DNA from 3 places in the Corynebacterium hansenii genome. Region 2 is predicted to be linked to each of the others. Evidence: riboswitches for the same ligand, from Rfam matches in the RefSeq annotation. Region 2 holds a riboswitch; each other region holds the start of a gene.

Region 1 (3,336 bases), 1.2 Mb from region 2:
CCGACAGCAGCGTGACGGACAGGTAGCCGGCGGCGATGAACCACGGCAGCCAGGCCCGGTAGTCGCGGCCGATGGTCACCGCCATGGTCAGCAGCACCAGCACCGCGCCTACGCTGACCAGCCCCGAGGGGGCGTCGGACCACGGCTGGCCCGGCGCCCAGCGGTCCCAGAACCAGGGGCCGCCCGCCAGACCCGCCAGCACCTGGCCCAGGCCGTTGAAGAAGAGCTCGGCGCGCGGCTCGGACGACGCCTCGCCGGCGTCGGCCAGGGCGGTGAGCGAGTAGAACAGCGCCCACGCGCCGGTGACCAGGCCCAGCGACAGCCACAGGGCGCGGGCCCGCAGCAGCACCTCGACGATGGACCGGCGCTCCATGTAGGCCACGGCGATGGTCACGGCCAGCGCCACCGGGGCGACGGCGAGCGTCTTCTCGAAGAAGCCCAGGGCGATGACCAGTCCGACGGTCGCGGCGGCGATGGCGCGGAAGGAAACGGGGCGCTCCTGGCGCAGGCTCACGCGGATGGCCAGCGCCGTGATGCCGGCGATGGCCAGCTGCATGGGCAGGGCGTTGGCCGCGGCCGACCACCACGTCGACCCCGGCAGCGTCAGCGGCGTCCACGCCACCAGGGCCAGGGCCGCCAACGCCTGCCAGGACCGGCCGGCGATGTAGCGCAGCGCCCGGGCGATGAGGACCGTCACCGCCACCTGGCCCAGCAGCATCAGCGTCGCGGGCAGCCACCACTGCCACGGGGCGAGCTGGTTGATCACCGCCTGGACGATGAACGCCAGCGGCGCCAGGTGCCCGTCGTGGGGCTGGAGGAAGTAGTCCGGGGTCCACCATGCGGCGTCGGCGGCGGAGCCCACGATGATGAAGTCGTCCCAGTAGAACGTCCGGCCCGCCAGCACCCAGATGCGGCCGATCGCCTGGATGGCCACGATGACCCCGACGAGCAGCAGCCACGTTTTCCGGGTGATGCGGGGCTCGAAGGCCTCCTGGTCGTCCATCGGCTCGGGTGCCTCGGCGTCGTCCACGCGCGTGGCGGTTGCGGCGGTCTGGTCCGCGTGTTCGGTGCTCATAATTTCCCAACTTTAGGGGCGGTCCCCGGGGTGAGGTACCATTCGGTCGAAATGCGCACGGGAGCCCCGGCCGATCCGACGGATGACGTGGGGCTGAGAGGAGGGCGCGGTCCGCCGCCCTCGACCGTAGGAACCTGTCCGGGTAATGCCGGCGAAGGAAGCGACGGAGGCCACTCACATGTCCAGCGATCACCGTAATTCGTCCGATGCGGCGCAGCCCGCCCGGACCGGAGTCGATGAGGGGGCGGGGGTGATCGGGGGCTCCGGCACCGCCCCGGCGCCCGACGCCGGCAAGAAGGCCCGCCGAGGTTGGCGGGTCATCGACATCGTCACGGCCGCCGTGCTGGGCGTGGCGGTCGGCCTGATTTTCGTGGTGTGGAACGTCGTCGGCGGCGCGTGGTTCACCGCGGCCGACGCGCTGACGCCGGGCCTCGGCGGCCTGGTCGTCGGCCCGTGGCTGCTGGGCGGCGTCATCGGCGGGCTGGTCATCCGCAAGCCGGGTGCGGCGCTGTTCGTGGAGGTCATCGCGGCGACGGTGTCCGCGTTGATCGGCAACCAGTGGGGGATCTCCACCCTGTATTCCGGCCTGGCCCAGGGGCTGGGTGCGGAGCTGATCTTCCTGCTCTTCGCGTACCGCCGCTTCACCGCGCCCGTCGCCGTGCTGGCGGGGGCCGCGGCCGGCGCCGGCGCGTTCCTGCTGGAGCTGTTCACCTCCGGCAACTTGGCGCGCACCTGGCAGTTCAACTCGATCTACCTCGTCTGCCTGCTCGTCTCCGGCGCGGTTCTCGCCGGCCTGGTCGGCTGGGCCCTGGTCCGCGCGTTGGCGGGCACGGGTGCGCTGGACCGTTTCGCCGCGGGCCGCGAGCGCCGCGGCGAGATCTAGCCGCGCGAGGGCGCGATGGCATTCATCTCCGCCGCCGGTTTCGGGTGGCGCCACGCGGGCCGGCGCAGGCCCGCGCTTTCCGACGTAGACCTGGACATCGATTCGGGCGAGAAGGTCCTTTTGCTCGGCCCCTCGGGCGCGGGCAAGTCGACGCTGCTCGCGGCGATCGCCGGGGTGCTCGGCGACGACGAGGACGGCGAGGACGCCGGAACGCTGCGCGTGGGCGGCGACGACCCGGCCGAGGTGCGCGGCGTCGTCGGCCTGGTGCTGCAGGACCCGGAGAGCCAGGTCATTTCCGCCCGCGTCGGCGATGACGTCGCCTTCGGCGCGGAGAACCTGGGCGTGCCACGCGACGAGATCTGGCGGCGCGTCCGCCGGGCCCTCGATCTGGTGGGGCTGGACGTGCCGCTCGATCATCCGACGTCGAAGCTGTCCGGCGGCCAGAAGCAGCGCCTGGCGCTGGCGGGCGTGCTGGCGATGGGCGCCCGGGTGATTTGCCTGGACGAGCCCACCGCGAACATCGACCCGGAGGGCGTGCCGGTTCTGCGCGACGCCGCCATCCGCGCCGCCGACGCGACGGGTGCGGCGCTGATCGTCGTCGAGCACCGCGTGGAGGCGTGGGTCGGTCACGTCGACCGCATCCTCGTCATCGACTCGCCGGAGGGTGCCGCGCGCGATCGGGCGACCACGGGTTCGACCGTCATCGCCGACGGGCCGCCGGCGGAGATCCTGTCCCGCCACGGCGACTTCCTCCGCGACGCCGGCGTGTGGCTGCCGGGGCCGCCGCCGGAGACGGGCGCGGCCGTGCCGGTGCCCGCATCCGCGCCGCCCGCGCTCATCCTCGACGACCTCGCCATCGGCTACGGCGGCGATGGCGCGCCCGTGCGGCGCGGGATCACCGCGATGGTGCCCGCGGCGGCGTCGACGTGCATCGTCGGGCCCAACGGCGCCGGCAAATCCACGCTGGCGCTGACCATGGGCGGCCTGCTCGAGCCGATGGGCGGGCGCATCGCCGCCGCGGATGCCATCGCCCGCGGCGCCGGCCCGGACCCGATGAAATGGAAGTCGAAGCAGCTGGCGCAGCGCATCGGCAGCGTCTTCCAGGCGCCGGAGCACCAGTTCGTCACCCCGACGGTGCGCGAGGAACTGGAGCTGGGCCCGAAGCTGCTGCGCGATCCCGCCGGCGCCGCGCGCGTGGAGGAGCTCCTCGAGCGCCTGCGCCTGGCGCACCTGGCCGGGGCGAACCCGTTCACGTTGTCGGGCGGGGAGAAGCGTCGCCTGTCCGTGGCCACCGTCCTGTCGACCGCGCCGTCGGCGGTGATCCTCGATGAGCCGACCTTCGGGCAGGACCGCCGCACGTTCGCGGAACTGCTGCGGA
Region 2 (3,336 bases):
CCGGCGGTGGGTTCGCGCCGAGGGGAAGCGGCCGGTCATGGTCGATGGGCGCCCGGCGTCGAGCATCAATCCGCGGACGTGGGCGGAGTTCGCGGATGTTCAGTCCGGTGCTGGTGATGGGTTCGGGGTGATGTTGGGCGGCGGGGTTGGCTGCATCGACTTGGATGGGGCGTTGGATGATCGGGGGCGGGTGGTGTCTGCGGTGGCGCGGGCGGTGCTGGAAGCGAATCCGGGGGCGTGGGTTGAGGTGAGCGTGTCGGGCCGGGGGTTGCATGTGTTCGGGTTGCTGCGGGAGGGGCCGGGTGTGCGGCGTGATGGACTCGAGGTGTATTCCCGTGGGCGGTTCATTCGGGTGACGGGCCGGGTGTTTCGTCCGGGCCGGCTGGTGCCGTTGGTGATCTAAGTATGCTGTCCGCATGGATAGCGTTTGGGCCGATCCGAGGTTTTACGGCAGCCTTATAACAGGGGTCATAGCTGTAGCGATTGCCGTCGGCAACGGCATTTGGGATTCAAAACAGCGCCGAAGAGATCGCCGGGAAGCGGAAGAGGCGTCAACCATGGCGACCGCGAAGCTGAACCCTGTCGTTGTCGAGAACGACGATCGCGACCAGGGAAAGAGTTCGAAGTGGACAGTTAGCGTTCACAACCTCGCAGAGACACCCGTGTTTTCTGTGAAAATTGAATTCCCATACGAGGGAGGCAGGTGTTATGCCCTTTCGCCGTATCCTGAATATCTGGATGATTTTACCGACAATACTGCGCCGATCCTGCTACCAGGCGAGGTTCTCAAACTTCAGGTGGGGTTGATGGACCCTGTCGAGGACTTGAAGTACTTGCTGGAATTCATCCTTCCCAATGGTCGCCGGATCGAGAATCAAGGGGGCAGGATTCGAATCGTCGGCTACGTCCGCGGCGTTTACACGTAGGTGTCCCGGCGCTCGACCGCCGGGGTGGGCGGGAGCTGCCGGGACGTGGCCGCCGGCCCTTTTGAGCCAGTGGGGGTGGGCGGGCGACCGTGGTGATCATCGCACGGGGCGGTGGTTCGCGCTCGTTGAGACGTTGCGCCCTTGGTCCTCGCGGGCGCGGGGGTAATGAACGGTCAAGAATCGTCCGGCGATCATCGTCCATTGCCGGGGGTCTTGATTATTATTTGGTCCTTTGTTGGTCCTTTTCGGCCGAAAAGACGAAAGCAGGTCAGAGGATTTTCCCTCTGACCTGCTGTTTTTGCTCCTCCAGCTGGACTCGAACCAGCAACCCTTCGATTAACAGTCGAATGCTCTGCCATTGAGCTATGGAGGAATGTCTCCGGCACGTCTCCGTGCGACGGATCATTACTCTACCCAGTACCCATATGGACGCCAAATCAGCAGGTCACACCTCATTTCGGCCGCGCAGCCGCCCGCGCCGGAAGCCACCCGGCCGGACCCCATCCGGCAGAGCGGACGAGCGACGGCCGGACCCCATCCGGCAGGGCGGACGGGCGCTGGCCGGGCCGTCGCAAAGCAACCGGCGCGTTTGCTAACGTTTCGCGCAACACGGGGTGCCCGGGCCGCCCGGGCTGAGAGCACACCCGCCGAACTTGATCCGGCTGGCACCGGCGAAAGGATGTTGCAATGGGCGACGCACCACGTTCCGCATACCGGCAGTACCCGGAGGACTGGAACGGAGGATGCGTCGCGTGCGGCGTCCAGCGCACCGGCCGGATCCCACGGGTGCTGTCCATCGCGGGCACCGACCCCACCGGCGGCGCCGGCGTGAAGGCCGACCTGAAGTCGTTCTCCGCGCACGGCGCGTACGGCATGGCGGTGGTCACCGCACTGGTCAGCCAGAACACCCGCGGCGTGCGCGACGTCCACGTGCCCCCGGTGGAGTTCCTCCGCTCGCAGCTCGATGCGGTGTCGGATGACGTGGCCATCGACGCGGTGAAGATCGGCATGCTTTTCGACGCGCCGATCATCGCCGAAGTCGCCGACTGGCTGGATGCGCTGCGCAGCCGCAACGCGGGGGCCGCCGACTCCGGCGCTACCGACTCCGGGGACACCGCCGCGGACGAAGGCTCCGACGCCGAGTTCCTCGAGGGCGCGCCCTCCCCGATCGTCGTCCTGGACCCCGTCATGGTGGCGACCTCCGGCGACCGGCTGCTCAAGCCCGAGGCCGAGGAAGCCCTGCGCGGCCTGCTGCGCCACGTCGACCTGGTCACCCCGAACATCCCCGAACTGGCCGTGCTCGCGGGCACCCAGCCGGCGACGACGCCCGGCGAAGCCCTCGACCAGGCCCACGCGGTGGCCGCCGAACACGACGTCCTGGTGCTGGCCAAGGGCGGGCACCTGCGCGACGACGTCGTCGTGGACTCGCTGGTCCGCCCCGACGGATCCGCCGAGCGGTTCACCGGGCCGCGCATCGACACCCGCAACACCCACGGCACGGGCTGCTCCATCTCCGCGGCCATCGCGGCGCTGTGGCCCCGCATCGGCGACCCCTTCCGCTCCGTCGGGGTGGCCAAGGAGTGGCTGACCTCCGCGCTGCGCCACGCCGACGAGCTGGAAGTCGGCGAAGGCAACGGTCCCGTCCACCACTTCGCGCAGCTGTGGGAACGGGGGCTGGCCGCCGACGCGGCGACCATCGCCGACCAGTGGTGGGAATCGATCGCGGACCTGCGCGAGGCGATCGACGACCTCGACTTCGTCAAGGGCCTCGGCTCCGGCACGCTGCCGCAGGAAGCCTTCCGCCGCTACCTGGCCCAGGACGCGCTGTACCTCAACGGCTACTCCCGCGCGCTGGCCGCGGCGTCCTCGCTGGCGCCGACGCAGGAGGAGCAGATGTTCTGGTCCTACGCCGCCCACGGCGCCCTGGCCGGCGAGATGGAACTGCACCGCAGCTTCCTCGGCGACGACGCCGGCGACGAGGGCGCAGGCGCCATCGAGGCGTCGCCGGTCACCCGCGCCTACGTCGACCACCTGGTCGCCACCGCCGCCCGCGGCTCCTACGGCGAACTCATCGCCGCGGTCCTCCCCTGCTTCTGGCTCTACCGCGACATCGGCCACCGGCTGATCGCCCGCAACCACGACGCCCACCCGTACGCGCGGTGGCTGGACACCTACGCCGACGACGCCTTCGACTCCGACACCAACCGGGCCATCGACATCTGCTCGAAGTACGCCACCACCGCCACGACCACCGAACGCGCGGCGATGGACCGGGCCTTCCGGCTGTCGTCCTGGCACGAGGTGGAGTTCTTCGCGGATCCGCTGCGCGGCTGAATCCGGGGCGCAAAGCGGAAAGTCTCCCTACGCTGGGAGGCATGACGGAAAACAACGCCCCCAAACCCAGCCCGAC
Region 3 (3,336 bases), 1.3 Mb from region 2:
CCACCGGGACCGCCCGTTCAACAATGTGACGCAGAACATATCCAGGCGTGATCCAGCTCTCACATACCCGAAAGAGGGTGTTATGGAGTTAGACGTTAATTGCGACTAGCGGTTTGGTTAGCGATTTAGAACTTGTAGCACCTCTCGCACCGCCCCAGCCAGCACATATACGATGACGAACACCGTTCGCCCGGCCTGACGGTCCACCCCGAACGTCGCGGAAAACTTCGCGAAACGGGGGTTTGCGGCGCGACTTCCGCCCGTTTCAGCGCCCCTTCACCCCTACCCGCGGTCCCCTTTTTCCCGCCCCGCGCACGCTCGATCTCAGGGAATGAGACCGAGGATCCGCGCGCGGCTCACCGCCGCATGCCGACCCTTCGCGCCGAGCTTGGCGCTGGCGTTGCGCAGATAGGCCTTGACGGTCTCCACGCTCAGCGACAGCCGCGCCGCCGCCTCCGCATTGGTGCACCCCAACGCGACCTGCGACAGCACGTCGAGTTCGCGGGCCGTCAACGCCGGCGCATCCGCCTGCGCGCCAGCGCCCCCTCCGGCTGCGGCTCCCGCTCCCCCGGCGTCGGCCGCGCGCACCGCATCTCCCCCGGCGCCCGGGAACAGGATCGCCGCGATGCCGCCGGACGCCGCGAGCAGCTTGTCCCGGGCCTCCTCGTCCGCGGTCGTGGCGGCGATGGCGCGCAGATCCGCGTGCAATTCCCGCAGCCGTTCCAAGTCGGACGATCCGGGCCCCTCCCCCGCCTCGCGGAGTTCCGCGGTGCTGCGTTGCGCCATGCCGATCCGCCGGTCCACTTCATCGCGGATGCGCAGCTCGGTGGCGGCCTTCGTCGCCAGGCGCATCGCCACCGACCGGATCCGGTCCCCGAACTCGAATTTCTCCCGGTGCGCGCCGTACAGCACCATCCTGGTCTCCCCGATGCTGGAGAGTATGGGCACCGCCATGACGGGGCCGAGCCCCTCGTTCTGCACCTGCGTCAGATAACTGTCGGTGATGGTGCGCGCGGCCTCGTAGTCCGCGACGACCGCGGGGCGCCGGTCCCGGAGAACGCGCCCGCCGAGCCCCTCTCCCGGGATGACGTTGACGCCGCGGACGCCGTCCGAGCGCAGGCCGATGCCCTCCCCGATGGTCACCCCCGCCTGCCCGCCGATGCCCAGGAACACGACCGGGAGGTCCGCGTCCCTGCGCAGTTCGCGCACGAGCTGCTTCGCCAGGTCGCGGTCCCGCGGCCGGTTGTGCGGCATCGGCGTGTCCTCCTCGTGGGTCGCGCCCCGCGCGCCCGGGCAATTCGATTGCGGTTCCAAAACATCATAGACGACGCGTCTCCCCCGAAAACGACACCGCATTTGCCGCCGACGTGCATTTCTCCGCTTTCGGGCGCCCCGCCCACCCCCGATGGGGCGTCGCACCGCCCCCGAATGGGTTCCGGTACGCTCGTTTTCCACAACCGAATAACTCCCACGGGAGCGCCCACCGAACCGGCGCTGAGAGGGCATCGGGAATGCGGATGCCGACCGTTCGAACCTGTCCGGGTAATGCCGGCGTAGGAAAGGACCGCTATGGCGAAGCATGCCGCCAACCCCATGGACGAGGCCCGTGACCAGGTCACCACCGGCCCGATCTACCGCTCCGAGAAGCTTTACGACGACGTCGTGTTCGACGGTTCGCCGTTTGATTCGGAGGATGTCGTCCTCCGCATCCCGGCCCGCCGCATCAACCTCACCGATGGCACGCACTTCGACGCGTACGACACCTCCGGCCCGTACACCGAAACCGACGCCGACCCCGATCTGCACGGCGGTCTGCCCAAGACCAGGGACAGCTGGCCGACCCCTGCACCGGCGCCGGCGTCGTCGCAAAGCCCGGAACTCAAGGCTTCGACGCAGCTGGCCTGGGCCCGCGCGGGGATCGTCACCCCGGAGATGGCCTTCGTCGCCGCCCGCGAGGACGTCGACGCCGAGCTGGTCCGCTCGGAGGTCGCCGCGGGCCGCGCGGTGATCTGCGCGAACAAGAACCACCCGGAGCTGGAGCCGATGATCATCGGCAAGAAGTTCGCCGTGAAGGTCAACGCGAACATCGGCAACTCCGTGGTCACCTCGTCGATCGCCGAGGAGGTGGAGAAGATGGTGTGGGCCACCCGCTGGGGCGCCGACACGATCATGGACCTGTCCACCGGCGCCGACATCCACGAAACCCGCGAATGGATCCTGCGCAACTCCCCCGTGCCCGTCGGCACCGTGCCCATCTACCAGGCGCTGGAGAAGGTCAACGGCGACCCGGCCAAGCTGACCTGGGAGATCTACCGCGACACCGTCATCGAGCAGGCCGAGCAGGGCGTCGATTACATGACCGTCCACGCCGGCGTGCTGCTGCGCTACGTGCCGCTCGCCGCAAACCGCGTCACCGGCATCGTCTCGCGCGGCGGGTCGATCATGGCGGCCTGGTGCCTGGCGCACCACCGCGAGTCCTTCCTGTACGAGAACTTCGCCGAGCTCTGCGACATCTTCGCCGAGTACGACATCACCTTCTCTCTCGGCGACGGCCTGCGCCCCGGCTCGATCGCCGACGCCAACGACGAAGCCCAGTTCGCGGAGCTGCGGACCCTCGGCGAGCTGACCAAGATCGCGAAGTCCCGCGGCGTGCAGGTCATGATCGAGGGCCCGGGGCACGTGCCCATGCACAAGATCGCCGAGAACGTGCGCCTGGAAGAGGAGCTGTGCGAGGAGGCCCCGTTCTACACCCTGGGTCCGCTGGCGACGGACATCGCGCCGGGATACGACCACATCACCTCCGCCATCGGCGCGGCGATGATCGCGCAGGCGGGCACCGCGATGCTGTGCTACGTCACCCCCAAGGAGCACCTGGGGCTGCCGAACCGCGACGACGTGAAGGTCGGCGTGATCACCTACAAGATCGCCGCGCACTCGGCGGACCTGGCCAAGGGCCTGCCCCGGGCCCAGGAGCGCGATGACGCGCTGTCCAAGGCGCGCTTCGAGTTCCGCTGGCACGACCAGTTCGCGCTGGCCCTCGACCCCGACACCGCGCTGGAGTACCACGACGAGACGCTGCCGGCGGAACCGGCGAAGACCGCGCACTTCTGCTCGATGTGCGGGCCGAAGTTCTGCTCCATGCGCATTTCGCAGGACGTGCGCGACTACGCCCGCGAGCACGGCCTGGAGACCGTCGAGGCCATCGAGGCCGGCATGGCGGAGAAGTCCGAGGAGTTCGAGGCGGCCGGCGGCCGCGTGTACCTGCCGCTGACGGCGGAGTAGGCGGCACCGAAGTCTGAGGAGGCGGCACCGGCGGCGGAGCAGGAGGCTCGCGGA

The links. A riboswitch is a leader RNA that binds a small molecule or an ion and turns the genes downstream of it on or off. The one in region 2 is predicted to bind thiamine pyrophosphate.
Region 1: another riboswitch for thiamine pyrophosphate. It lies ahead of CHAN_RS04150 (ECF transporter S component); the one in region 2 lies ahead of CHAN_RS09490 (bifunctional hydroxymethylpyrimidine kinase/phosphomethylpyrimidine kinase).
Region 3: another riboswitch for thiamine pyrophosphate. It lies ahead of thiC (phosphomethylpyrimidine synthase ThiC); the one in region 2 lies ahead of CHAN_RS09490 (bifunctional hydroxymethylpyrimidine kinase/phosphomethylpyrimidine kinase).

Annotation. Positions count from the first base shown of each region.
Region 1 is NZ_CP047211.1:924,985-928,320, forward strand. It holds gene CHAN_RS04145 (hypothetical protein) at 1-1,075, opposite strand, end outside; TPP riboswitch at 1,123-1,252, shown strand; gene CHAN_RS04150 (ECF transporter S component) at 1,254-1,958, shown strand; gene CHAN_RS04155 (ABC transporter ATP-binding protein) at 1,974-3,336, shown strand, end outside.
Region 2 is NZ_CP047211.1:2,173,170-2,176,505, forward strand. It holds gene CHAN_RS09475 (hypothetical protein) at 1-403, shown strand, start outside; gene CHAN_RS09480 (hypothetical protein) at 417-926, shown strand; tRNA gene CHAN_RS09485 (tRNA-Asn) at 1,228-1,299, opposite strand; TPP riboswitch at 1,527-1,623, shown strand; gene CHAN_RS09490 (bifunctional hydroxymethylpyrimidine kinase/phosphomethylpyrimidine kinase) at 1,614-3,260, shown strand.
Region 3 is NZ_CP047211.1:397,347-400,682, reverse strand. It holds gene CHAN_RS01760 (LuxR C-terminal-related transcriptional regulator) at 325-1,254, opposite strand; TPP riboswitch at 1,461-1,577, shown strand; gene thiC (phosphomethylpyrimidine synthase ThiC) at 1,570-3,282, shown strand.